Regions from separate parts of the Carboxylicivirga fragile genome, predicted to be linked through region 1. Evidence: riboswitches for the same ligand, from Rfam matches in the RefSeq annotation. Region 1 holds a riboswitch; each other region holds the start of a gene.
What was found. Region 1 has a riboswitch for cobalamin ahead of ACRD7B_RS11310 (FecCD family ABC transporter permease). Riboswitches for the same ligand answer to the same signal wherever they lie in the genome.
Positions count from the first base shown of each region.

Region 1 (4,219 bases):
CGGCTACCTGATTGAGGTCGTGAAGCACGGTTATTATGGTTTTATTTTCCTGATCGGCAATTTGCCGCAATAATTTAAGTACTTCAATTTGGTGAAAGACATCCAACTGCGAAACAGGTTCGTCTAAGAACATGACTGGCGTATCCTGTGCCAGTGCCCGGGCTATGATGGTTCTTTGTTTCTCGCCACCGCTTAATGTGGTTACTGAGCGCTTTCGGAAGTTTATCATGTCAGTCATTTCCATAGCGTCCAATACTTTTTGTTTGTCTTCGCTGTTCGGACCTGTAATGCCTGAATAATAAGGGTATCGTCCCATCATAACAGCTTCCTCAACAGAGAAATCGAATTCGAGTTGTGTGTTTTGAGGTACATAACTTAAATAATGAGCTTTGTTGGGATAGTAATCTGGCACATGAATATGACCAGAACTTGCCTTTTTAATCTGAAGTAAGGTTTGCAACAAAGTTGTTTTGCCTGAGCCATTGCAGCCGGCAATGCTATAGAAGCGGCCTTTTTTTAATTCATGCGAAACGGTATTTAAGATGGCCTTAGAGCCTGCTTTAAAGCTCAAGTCCTCAAAGGCCATGACGATATCTCGTTCTAATAATTCTGTTTTCACTTTAAACATGGCTCTTGCTTCTTTTGATTAAAATGAAAAAGAAATAGGGAGCTCCAAACAAAGCGGTGATGCTACCTACGGGTAATTCGCCTGGCTGCACAACTGTTCGGGCAAGCGTGTCGGCTATAATAAGAAAGATTCCACCCCATAAAGCAGCCAATGGTAGAAGTTTTCGATTATCGGCACCAACGGTGAAGCGTACCATGTGCGGCACAATTAAACCAACAAAGCCGATAACACCGCTATAGGCCACCACTATGGATACCGAAAGTGCAGATATTAATAGAATTACCGCCACTTTCTTTTTTACATTGATACCGAGCGAATGGGCTGTTTCGTTACCCATGGCCAGCAGATTAAGATCTTTGGCGTATTTGAAGAGCATGATTAGTGAGAAAATAACAACGGGAGTTACAATCCATATCTGCTGCCAACTAATGGCATTAAAGCCACCAAGTGTCCAGAAGATAATACTCTCCATTTGGTCGCGATGAATAACCAATAAGAGGGAAACGATGGCTCCCAACATTAAACTCATGGCAATACCTGCCAATAGAAGCGTATTTTGCTCAGATTGTTTCAAGCTAAAAGCTAACCAGTACACCACAATCAAAGCTGAACAAGCGCCTAAAAATGCGAAGATAGGAATGCCCAATAATCCTCCCTGAATCCCAAGTACGATGGCTATGGTGGCACCGACTGAAGCGCCTGATGAAATACCCAGTACATAAGGGTCGGACATAGGGTTTCGGAATATGGATTGAAACGCACTTCCCGAGGCCGATAAGGCTGTGCCTGCAAGAATGGCCATAACAACACGTGGCAAGCGAATCTGTGTAATCACCTGCCAAATACCATTGCTTTGACTGTTGGCAGAATCTCCTGATAGACTATCATACAGAGCCGCAAAGTCAAGATTAGTAGGCCCCAAAAGCAAGGCAATGCAAGATAGTAGTACCAACGCCACAAGTGTTGCTATTACAATCCATTTATATTTAGCCGCGCTTATCATTCAAGCTTTCATATTTAATAATTAAGGTAGCTAATGGAGGGGAGAAAGAAGAGAGATAAGATATGTGAAATGGCTTGTCTGTCTTTTGCTTTTACTCCCGAAAGCTACATTACTGTTGACTATGGCAGGTCTTCTGACTTTCCCTTCTCCAGAACCTTCCCATTCGCCTTGAGCGAACAGTGGTGCTTTTCTGAAATGATTCGATAATAACATCGAACCGGGTACACAGCAGCGGGTACTGTTCAGGACTTTCACCTGATTCCCTTGCAACCTGATATGATGCATCAGGTTTACCGTAATCGCTTGCAAAGTTATTAAAAAAACTTACATCACGAAGGACACCACAGGAGAGTAGTATCCTATTTTTTTTGCCTATTGATTAATGTTTTATATTTTCATTCTCAATTAACTTTTAAACAACCAACATTTGAAATGAAAGAATTTATCCCCGTAATATTTGTTGCTGTATTTGTGCTGATTGTTTTGGTCTCTGTTTTTTATAATAAGAAAGCCATAATAAAAAGAAAATTAAAGAAAGCACCACTTAAGCGTATTTCATCATTTAAAGATGGAGAACTTGCCAAGTTAGTTGGTAAGGTTGAGTTTGTTGAAGAAGCACTTAAAGCGCCCTTGTCGGGTAGAGAATGTGCGTATTATCATATTCGTGTTGAGCAGCAAGTGTCGTCGGGCAAGAGTTCGCATTGGAAAACCATTGTTGATGAGGTGGTGGCCAACAAATTTGTCATTCGCGAAGGAAACGAAGCAGCTTTTGTTCACAGTACAAAAGTGAAAAGCCATGTAGTGGAAGATCGCAAGTACCGTTCCGGTTTTTTAAATGATGCAAGTGAAAAATTAGAGGCCTACCTGAACAGACATGGTTTGGAAAGTGAAAACTTTTTGGGCTTAAACAAAACCATTCGCTACAGGGAGGGCATACTTGAAAAAGGAGAGAAGATAGCTGTATTAGGTACCGGTAAATGGACGGATGCGAGTCAACTTGATTTACCCGATTATTATGGCCGTGTTCTTTACATGAGTTCGCGCGACGATCAGCAAGTGTATCTGAGTGACGATCCGGAAACACTTGGTGCTTTGGTGTAAGGGTTCAATGCATGACACAATCCTGGATTTTGATTTTCTTTATAGCAATAATATCTACATACGAAGTATATATAAAGGGCGCTGACCATACTTTTATCAAGTTGTTAATTAGTAATGTTAAGCTAGCTGGTAAACACCTTATGTGTATCGATAATGATATGCATGATTTCTACCCAGAAAAATATTAAGCGTTATTCTTAATATGCCAAGACTTTACATTTGATTATAATTAGATTAAATTACAAAAAGCATTAATCTTCAATTTTATCATTTGTTATTCATTTAAAGTTTAAGCATATGAGAAAAAATATCAAAGCATTAGCAATGCTTGCTGGAATGATAATTATTCTGGCAGCCCAATCGTGTGAATACCTAGATAAAAGAGGTGGCTCAAAAGCTCTGAAAGATAAACTCAAAAAAGAGCGAATAAAAGTGGGGCGTGCCTTATTGGAAGTGACAGGAGGTGGAATAGATGAAATCCTTCCATACTACACAGACGATATTGAATATCACGATCCCGTTGTTGATATCTATGGAAAGGAGCACATGACAGGTTTCCTTTATCAACTTATCGAAAATTCATCTCCTGATCTTGAAACAATAGTGGAAGAAGAAACCCTTATTGACGATGTCTATTCAGCCACATGGGTTATGAAAGGTACGTTTAACGGCATTTATTACGAGGCCAAGGGCATCTCTATTTTTAAATTTGAACCATACTCAATAAACGTATACTACCAACGCGACTATTATTCAGAAGGCGATATAATGGCTACAATTGCTAGTCCAGATCCGAATATTCCCGGTCTCGATCAGTTAATGTATTTCTTTAGAGAGCAATACAAGTGTTCTGTTGTTCCTGACTATCCTTGTTCACTTCCTCCACCTTCGAGTGATTCAAACAATCAAATGCATTTGAAAAGCCGGAACTTAAATCATCAACTCGATGTTGGTCGACTATTGGTTCAACTCGATGCGGAAAATTGGCCAAGCGTCATCCCTTATCTGGCTGATGATTATGAATACCACGATCCTATTGTTGATATCTATTCACCCGACACTATGGCTGAATTTCTGGCTCGTTTATTTGCCGGATCGACCGACTTATATACTGTTGTAGAGGACGAAACGCTGGTTGATGACATTTACATGGCTACATGGACCATGACAGGTATTGTGAACGGCGCCGTAATCGAAGCTCCAGGTATGTCAATCGTGAAATTTAAACCAGGGACTGAAATGGTTATGTACTCTCGTGATTATTACTCTGAAGGAGATATTATGATTGGCATCGACCAACTACGTGAAGCAATCTTAGGTTTCCGCGAATATTACCTTTGTGCCGTCGATCCAAAACACGATTGCCAACTTGTACAATAGTGATAGTTTGAGTATTGAAATGTTTTTAAAATCAATGAGGCTGTCTCAAAAGAGAATTTAAAATCCAGACAACTATTAGATTAAAACTTAACCGTTATTTCTACCCC
Region 1 is NZ_JBNGOY010000022.1:37,500-41,718, reverse strand. It holds gene ACRD7B_RS11315 (ABC transporter ATP-binding protein) at 1-628, opposite strand, end outside; gene ACRD7B_RS11310 (FecCD family ABC transporter permease) at 621-1,631, opposite strand; cobalamin riboswitch at 1,738-1,944, opposite strand; gene ACRD7B_RS11305 (hypothetical protein) at 2,064-2,732, shown strand; gene ACRD7B_RS11300 (nuclear transport factor 2 family protein) at 3,030-4,112, shown strand.

Region 2 (4,219 bases), on a different contig from region 1:
GGTAATACAACTCCTTCATGGTAGGTGCCTTGAAACCTCTTGAGTACGTAGCGCGCAAATTAAATGCATTCAACTTATAAAGAGCTGAAAGTTTTGGTGTAACTACCATACCAAATTGATTGTGCTTGACAACACGAAGGCCGGCAGTAAGCATTAAATGGCTGAATATAGTCATTTCATCCTGCGCATAAAGCGAAAAAGTATTGGCGGTAGCCTTGCCATTTACCACTCTTCCTTCGGAGCGGTAAATCTCTTCTACATACTCGCTACCCAAAGATAGTACATGCTTATCGTTAAATTTCTTAACCCATTTAAGATTATAATCCTTACGCTGTTGATCATTGTTTAAACTCAGCTCACCAGTTGTATAATCCTTATAATCCTGATTGTACTTATAATAGTAGGTAAAGCGATCAGAGGTATAATCAAAACTAAGTGTTGATGTGGGCGAAAAGATATAGTTTGCTCCGAGGCTATAATTAAAATCCTCAAAGAAATAGCCATAGTTTTTCACCTCAACCGGTACCGAAATATCATTGTTGTAATGCGCTACATTGCCATATAAACTAAGACTTTTTGTGAGCTTGTATTCCAACAACTGACTTATATTTTTATTGATGTAAGCATTTTGAGTCATGGCTTTAGTTTCAACAAGATCATCACCGTCAATTTCGTAAGCGCTATTTTGCCACCCATCGCTTTGCTTTAGCGAGAATAGAGTTCGACCACTCAATTTACCAGCTGTAAAATCAATGTTGTTATTCTGCTGAAGCGTATTAAATGAACCATATTGGGTTTGATTACCAACTTCAAATTTACGATTCGACTTCTTGGTGATGATATTGATTACACCAGCAATGGCATCCGAGCCATAAAGCGATGAGGATGCTCCCTTTACCACTTCAATACGTTCAATCATGGCTGGGTTAATACGACTTAAATCATTCATTCCACCCACATCGCCATACATACGCTTGCCATCAAGCAATATCACAATAAAATCGTTACCTAAACCATTCAACATCATATTCGAACCCATGGTATTTGGGCTAAAATCAAAGGATGGACTAACAGCTCCCATTAAGGTTCCAAAATCAGGAGCTGCCGTATTTTCAATCATTTTCTTCGTTAATAGTTCGGTTGGCACAGGCGCAGTTTTTAAGTGATGTGGTGTACCTGTTCCTGTTACCACTACTTCTCCTAAATTTCCTTTTGATTGTTCCAATCGAAGAACCAGATCTGTTTTATCAGTAGTGGCATCTATGGCCATTCTAAGCCTTTTATATCCTGAATAGGAAACACACAACTGATACTGGTTAAGTGCAATGTTTTTTAAAATGAATTCTCCATTTTTATTTGTAGCTGTTCCGTAGGTTGTACCATTAATATAAACGTTGGCTCCTATTAAAGCTTGATTGTTTTCATCAAGTACTTTACCTGAAATAATAACCTCTTGTTGTGCCGATGCTGTCCAAACAATTAACATCGCCAAAATAGACATGCAAAACTTCTGCATAATACAAATATCTTTAAAATGGCAACTACATTTAAATAATGTAAATACCTCTTATTGCTTTTTTACTAATCCAATTGTTACTTTCTTACCTCTTCAAGATGACTCATCCAAATGGCATTGATTTCGGAATAATCACCCAAACCATTCATATTGGCATTTACGGTATAACCTTTAGCCTCCAGTTGCTCTCTCCAGCTTTGTTCGGCAGGATCGGTTTCGCCAGTATCAGCGTTTAAATCGTTACAGGCATGATCGCCTGCTACCGACATCAATGGAGTAATACAAAGCGTTGTGGCTTTAGTAGTACATTGATCTAATCTTGAAATAATACTTCCTATGGCTAATGAGCCATCTTCAAATCCAATGCCTTCAACAGTACCTACATAAAAGTCGCTATTGATTTTCTGTAGCTCGTCATGTAGCTTGGTATATTTGGCGTCTGCTTCATGAGGCGTACCGTGGCCCATAAATAGTACAGGACCTTGTTTAATTTCTTCACTAAATTTATTAGCCAGTACATGTGCCACTTCCTTAATATCCTTTTCAGAAGTCAACAAAGGTGTTCCTATCACAATATCAACATCTTGATATCTATTTTCAACTAATTTAGTGGCCTCCAACAACTCATCATACTCCTCACCTGGAATGATGTGAAGTGACTGCACATAAATTTTTCGATAGCCCTCTTTTATCAATTGCTCCAAAGTTTCAGCTGGTGTGTAAATACGAATCTCTTTACCATTCAAGCTGCCCTGTCCCCTTCCTTCGCGCAACTTTTTTATGATGAAATTGGATGTGTAAGCCCAGCGAATTTCTTGATTTGGGAAATGCTCATGAGCACATTTATTAATAGTCTTAAATGTTGCTTGCGGATTTTCGTACGAGGAGCCAAAGGTGGCAAGTACAATGGCTTCTTTTGTTTGTACTTGTTTCTTTTCTTTTTCTGAGAAAGAACAGGAAGTACAGAATAATGAACTTATACTTATGAATAGTAGTGCTTGCTTAAATAAATTCATCTTAAAATAATTTGGGATAGATTAAAAATGTGATTTGAGAAATACGAGGACTTGGGCATTTTTATACCGGGAGGTACAAAGGCCTTTCTTACAATTGATAAGGTGCATTCCAATCTACTTTTTACAGCAAATATATTTAGCTGCAAAATGCGAACAGAAACACACCATTGCAATACTGCAACAATACAAAACCGTGTCATTAAAATATGTATTCAAATAAAATACTGCGTGTTGTAAAATCTTAACCCGAAATTGTTTACGCCACAATAGTTTTCGTTTTGCAGGTCTTCTGACTTACTCCTGTTTAATGCACCTTCCCGTTATAAATAACAGTGGTTTGTAGTATTAAACATTTTTGTGGAGCTTACAGCTGCGGGTACAGTTTCGGATTTGCACCGAATTCCCTTTATTGACAAGTGCGATACTCGTCAAACACAAAACTGCCGCGAATGTATAATTAATTATTTAATTATATAAACAAAAGTGTAATTTTAATTAAATCCACACTAAATAATCAGATATATAACTCTAGGTTGTGCTTATTTAATAAACTTCAAAAACAGCATTATCCTTAACCAGTAAACTGTTCTCGAATACGCCCTTAGCCTCCTTAAGTAGTGGCTGTAGATCGCGATAACGGCTTGAGAAATGACCTAGCAGTAATTGCTTAACTCCCGCATCTCGCGCAATGGTAGCAGCTTGTTTGGCGGTGGTATGCATCGATGACTTAGCGAGCGCTTTCAAATCGTGCATAAAAGTGGCTTCGTGGTAGAGTAAATCAACCCCTTGAATGTGAGAAATTAACTTCCGATAATACTTTGTATCAGAACAATACGCATAACTTCGTGGTTTGGGAGCAGGAATAATGAGTTCTTCTTCAGGCACCACTCTACCCTGATCATCAGTAAAAGGTTCACCATTTTTTATGGCTACTATTTCTCGAACCTGAAGATCGTACTTAAAAATAGCTGGCTTACGTATGTTAGCTTCTTTAGGCTGTTCGGTAAACTTAAAGCCACAGGTTGGTATGCGATGCGATAAAGGAAAAGATTCAACCTTTACTTTTTTATCTTCATAGATGAGCACCTTCTCATCATATGTCAAATCACTGAATTCGATAACATACGGCAAATCAGCACAAAAATAATCGAGCTGCGGTTGTAAGATGCCCTTTAAATCGGAATGTGCATGGATGTGTAATTTAGCAGTACGGCCCAGTAATCCAAAAGTAGAGATCAATCCCATTAAACCAAATACATGATCTCCATGAAGATGAGATAAGAAAATATGGTGAATCTTGGAGAAGTTTACTTTATTCCTTCGCAATTGCATCTGCGTTCCTTCACCACAATCAATCAAAAAAAAGCGCTCAGACACATTAAGTATCTGAGCGCTTGGATATCTATCTGATGTTGGTAATGCTGAATTACTTCCGAGTATGGTTACCGAAAAGTTATTCATCAATATCTACGATTCAATTGCTTTACGAATCATTTCAATACCATCATCAAGTGCAGGTGCAATGTTTAAAACAGAATCGAGCTGCGAAACCGAGATCAAACGTTCTACGGCTGGCTGAAGGCCTGCTAACACAAATGCACCATCGGCATTTTTACACAATCGGTTGGCAACAAGAATTGCACTTAAACCCGATGAATCACAATAATTACATTTACCCAGATCAAGT
Region 2 is NZ_JBNGOY010000017.1:59,294-63,512, reverse strand. It holds gene ACRD7B_RS09470 (TonB-dependent receptor) at 1-1,516, opposite strand, end outside; gene ACRD7B_RS09465 (sirohydrochlorin cobaltochelatase) at 1,594-2,532, opposite strand; cobalamin riboswitch at 2,795-2,987, opposite strand; gene ACRD7B_RS09460 (ribonuclease Z) at 3,076-3,993, opposite strand; gene ACRD7B_RS09455 (STAS domain-containing protein) at 4,000-4,219, opposite strand, start outside.
Region 2: another riboswitch for cobalamin. It lies ahead of ACRD7B_RS09465 (sirohydrochlorin cobaltochelatase); the one in region 1 lies ahead of ACRD7B_RS11310 (FecCD family ABC transporter permease).

Region 3 (4,219 bases), on a different contig from region 1:
TTTATCGTAATGGGGCTTCTAAAGGTTCTAGTGTTTCATTCTTAATTTCAACGCCTCAAACAGGTGTAGATTCCATTATGGTAACATACTCTTTACTCGGCTTACCATTTGCAATTATACGTGTAATAGTGGCTTTAATAACCGGAGTATTAGGTGGAGCCGCTACAAATGCCACAGCCAAAGAAGATGATGTCAATACCAATGATGGCCCACAATCCTGTGAGAATGATAAAATGGGTACTCATCAAGGTTGGTTTGGAATATTTCGTTATGGTTTTTATGAATTCTTGATGGATATTGCCAAATGGTTAATAATTGGAATACTGATTGCTACTTTAATGGCTGTGATAATTCCAGAAAACTTTTTCACGAATTACCTCGATAACGAACCCATAAGCATGTTAGTGGTATTATTGGCTTCCATACCATTGTATTTATGTGCAACTGCTTCTGTACCTATTGCCGCAGTATTAATGCTCAAGGGACTTTCCCCCGGAGCTGCATTAGTACTATTAATGGCTGGCCCAGCAACCAATGCAGCCACAATCACTGTGATAAAAAAAGTTTTTGGCAATCGTACTTTAATCTCCTACTTGGGCTCTATTATTCTTGGCGCCTTGTTTTTTGGAACTCTGATCAATCACTTCCTTCCACGTGAATGGTTCCTTATCAACCAACACACCGAACATCTAAGTCACTCGCACGAACTATTACCAAACTGGCTACAAATCGCGTCTACCATAATACTTGTTGGCTTAATTATTAATGGATATATAAGGCAGTATATCAATAAAACAAACTACAATAAGTCAGTAAAAATTAAAACACAAAAACTAAACTCCTCAGTACTAAATAAAGCACATGAACCTTTGAATAACGCTCCTCAGTTTACATCCTTTGCTATGGCTAAACCTATCCAAAGCAAAACATTTACAGTAAAAGGAATGACCTGTAGCCATTGCAAAGCAAGCGTTGAATCTAACCTTATCAAACTAAATGGAATCAGTAAAGTTAACGCATCTCCTCAGAATAATCAGCTTGTAATTGAGGCAAGTAGCTTTGACTTGGATCAAATTAAAAGCACCATTGAGTCACTTGGTTATGAGTTTATCCAAGAGAATAAATAATTCTGCCATCTGGCTATCAATTATTATTTCTATTTTTGGAACATAAAGGTGCAAACGCTTAAAAAGGGAATCTGGTGCCTCATTGAGAAATCCAGAGCTATCCCCGTAGCCGTAAACCCACTTTCACATTAGTGAAGTGATGTTATTAAATACCACTGTTATAATAATGGGAAGGTAATAACATCAGGGTAAGCCGGAAGACCTGCCTTTTATTCAACTTCGGGGTAAAGTGATTCTAGAATAGCACTTACATAGCTGTGTCTATTTGTATAATCCTCCCTCCTGAAGATTTAAAACTTATTTAAATTTAGAAAATGCAGGAGTTTAAAATTGAACAAGTAAGCAATCAGCTGAATGAGTCTATTCAGAAGAAAATTGATTTAAAAACAAAACCTTTAGGTGCCCTTGGCGCGCTGGAAAAAATTGCATTTAAAGTCTGTCAGATTCAACAAACACTTAAGCCAGAATTATCTAAACCAAGCATTCTGGTATGTGCTGGTGACCATGGTGTAACTGAAGAAAAGATTAGCCCTTTCCCACAAGAGGTTACGTTTCAAATGGTCATGAACTTTTTAGGTGGAGGTGCTGCTATTAACGTTTTTAGCCGCCAACATGGAATACAACTCTTAGTGGCTGATACAGGCGTTAATTATGATTTTGAAAGCAACACCAATTTGCTTGATCTAAAAATAAGGAAGGGAACGCGTAATTTTGCCGTTGAACCAGCTATGACCATTGAAGAGTGTAAACAGGCTATGGAGAATGGTGCGCAGCTTGTTGATAAACTTCATTCAGAAGGATGCAACATTATTGGTTTTGGCGAGATGGGAATTGGAAACACAACCGCAGCGGCAGCCTTACTTTGTAAATACACAGACTGCACAGCAACAGAAGCTTCAGGTGCAGGAACAGGATTAGACAAGGAAGGTATTAGCCATAAAGCACAAGTAATTGAAAAAGCACTGCTTTTACATCAAAACACGAGCTCACCGATGGATATACTTGCCACTTTTGGAGGTCTTGAAATTGCAACTATCTGCGGAGCAATCTTAAAAGCTGCTGAATTGAAAATGATCATTTTATCAGATGGTTTTATTGCAACTTCCGCATTACTGGCAGCCCATGCAATAAATCCCAATGTAACCGATTATTGTTTGTATGCACATCAATCTGAAGAACAAGGCCATAGATTGATGCTTCAACATTTAAAGGCAGATGCCATCTTACAGTTGGGCATGCGACTTGGAGAAGGAACAGGGTCAGCCATAGCTTTTCCATTGGTGCAGTCTGCCGTGAATTTCATTAATGAAATGTCTAGCTTTGAAGACGCTGGAGTAAGTAATGTTGAGTAATAAATTATAAGCTATTGGCTGATAGCTGTCAGCTAATGGCTTTTTTACAATTTTCAAATGCAAAGACTAAAGAATCAATTTAATCTCATCTTAACTGCCTTTGGGTTCTTTACACGAATTCCGATTCCTAAGAATATCGCTTTTTCGCAAAGTAACCTAAATAAATGTAATCGCTATCTCCCAATCGTTGGTTATGTAGTTGGAGCAATTTGTGGATTAATTTATATTACGCTTAGCCAATTACTACCCCACTCCGTTTCCATATTATTATCGATGGCAAGCTCTATTCTTTTAACGGGAGCCTTTCATGAAGATGGCTTTGCAGATGTGTGCGATGCCTTCGGAGGTGGCTGGACAAAAGAGAAGATACTGACTATAATGAAAGACTCTAGAATTGGAGCCTACGGAGCTGTTGGTATTATTCTATTGTTATTCACAAAATTTTCAAGTTTAGATGCTATCCCTTCAAACAAAATAGTAATTGCATTAATTGCCGCGCATGTACTAAGTCGCCTAATGGCGGTTAGCACAATGCACAGCCTATCATATGTGCGTGAAGATGAAACTAGCAAATCTAAACCAATCACTAAATCGCTTCATTCGAAGGAAATTTTAATCGCCTTTTTCATCTCGCTTCCAGTTTTATTCTTATTCAACGATTTAAGAATACTGCTAGTTATTATTCCTTTAATTCTTTCAAAATATTTATTGGAACGTTATTTTAAGAAATGGATTGGCGGCTATACTGGCGATTGTCTTGGAACCATTCAGCAAGTCACAGAGTTGGTCGTTTATTTAACCATCCTTTCAATCATTCATATGGATGCCTCGAATAACCCATTTAATCAATTATTCAAATGATAGAATTACTATTGATTAGGCATACAACGCCAGATGTGAAAGAAGGCACATGCTACGGCCAAATAGATTTAAATTGTCATTCTTGTTTTGATAGTGAAGCGGATGATATAAATCAAATATTAACTGCATCAAAATACAGTCCAGATATTATATTTAGCAGTCCTTTAAAAAGATGTAAATTATTGGCTACACATCTTTTTCATGCACAGAAAGTATACCTTGATGAAAATTTGAAAGAATTAAACTTTGGAGATTGGGAAGGTATGTTTTGGAAGGCTATTCCTAAAAATGAGATTGATGTATGGGCTGAGAATTTCGTATTACAAAGTCCACCCAATGGTGAATCGTTTAAGCAACTTCTAAAGCGTGTTGAGCAATTTGAGAAACAAATGGTAAATGGAAATAGTAAAAAAATTGCCATTGTAACGCATTCGGGTATTATTCGTGCTTTTCTTATGAAATACTTAAATATACCAGCCAGCAATATATTTAATCTGCATTTAAATTATGGCGCTATTGTAAAGATAAGCATCCATGACGATGATTATCACCAAGTAGAAATTATAAAAGGATAAAAAAACCACGAAGGTTCCAAAGGGCTTCACGAAGGAACGCTAAGGAACACTAAGGAAAAACTTTGTGAGACTTTGTGAAATACCTTAGTTCCCTTTGTGGTAAAATATTAACCACGAAGGCGCACTAAGGACAACACCAAGTAACGCTAAGGAAAAACTTCGTGAGACTTTGTGAAACATCCTTTGTGCTTACTTTGTGGTAAAAGATTAACCACGAAGGCGCACTAAGGACAACACCAAGGAACACTAAGGAAAAACTTTGTGAGACTTTGTGAAATACCTAAGTTCCCTTGTCGACTTCCCT
Region 3 is NZ_JBNGOY010000099.1:420-4,638, forward strand. It holds gene ACRD7B_RS22515 (permease) at 1-1,127, shown strand, start outside; cobalamin riboswitch at 1,157-1,350, shown strand; gene cobT (nicotinate-nucleotide--dimethylbenzimidazole phosphoribosyltransferase) at 1,442-2,479, shown strand; gene ACRD7B_RS22525 (adenosylcobinamide-GDP ribazoletransferase) at 2,537-3,340, shown strand; gene cobC (alpha-ribazole phosphatase) at 3,337-3,915, shown strand.
Region 3: another riboswitch for cobalamin. It lies ahead of cobT (nicotinate-nucleotide--dimethylbenzimidazole phosphoribosyltransferase); the one in region 1 lies ahead of ACRD7B_RS11310 (FecCD family ABC transporter permease).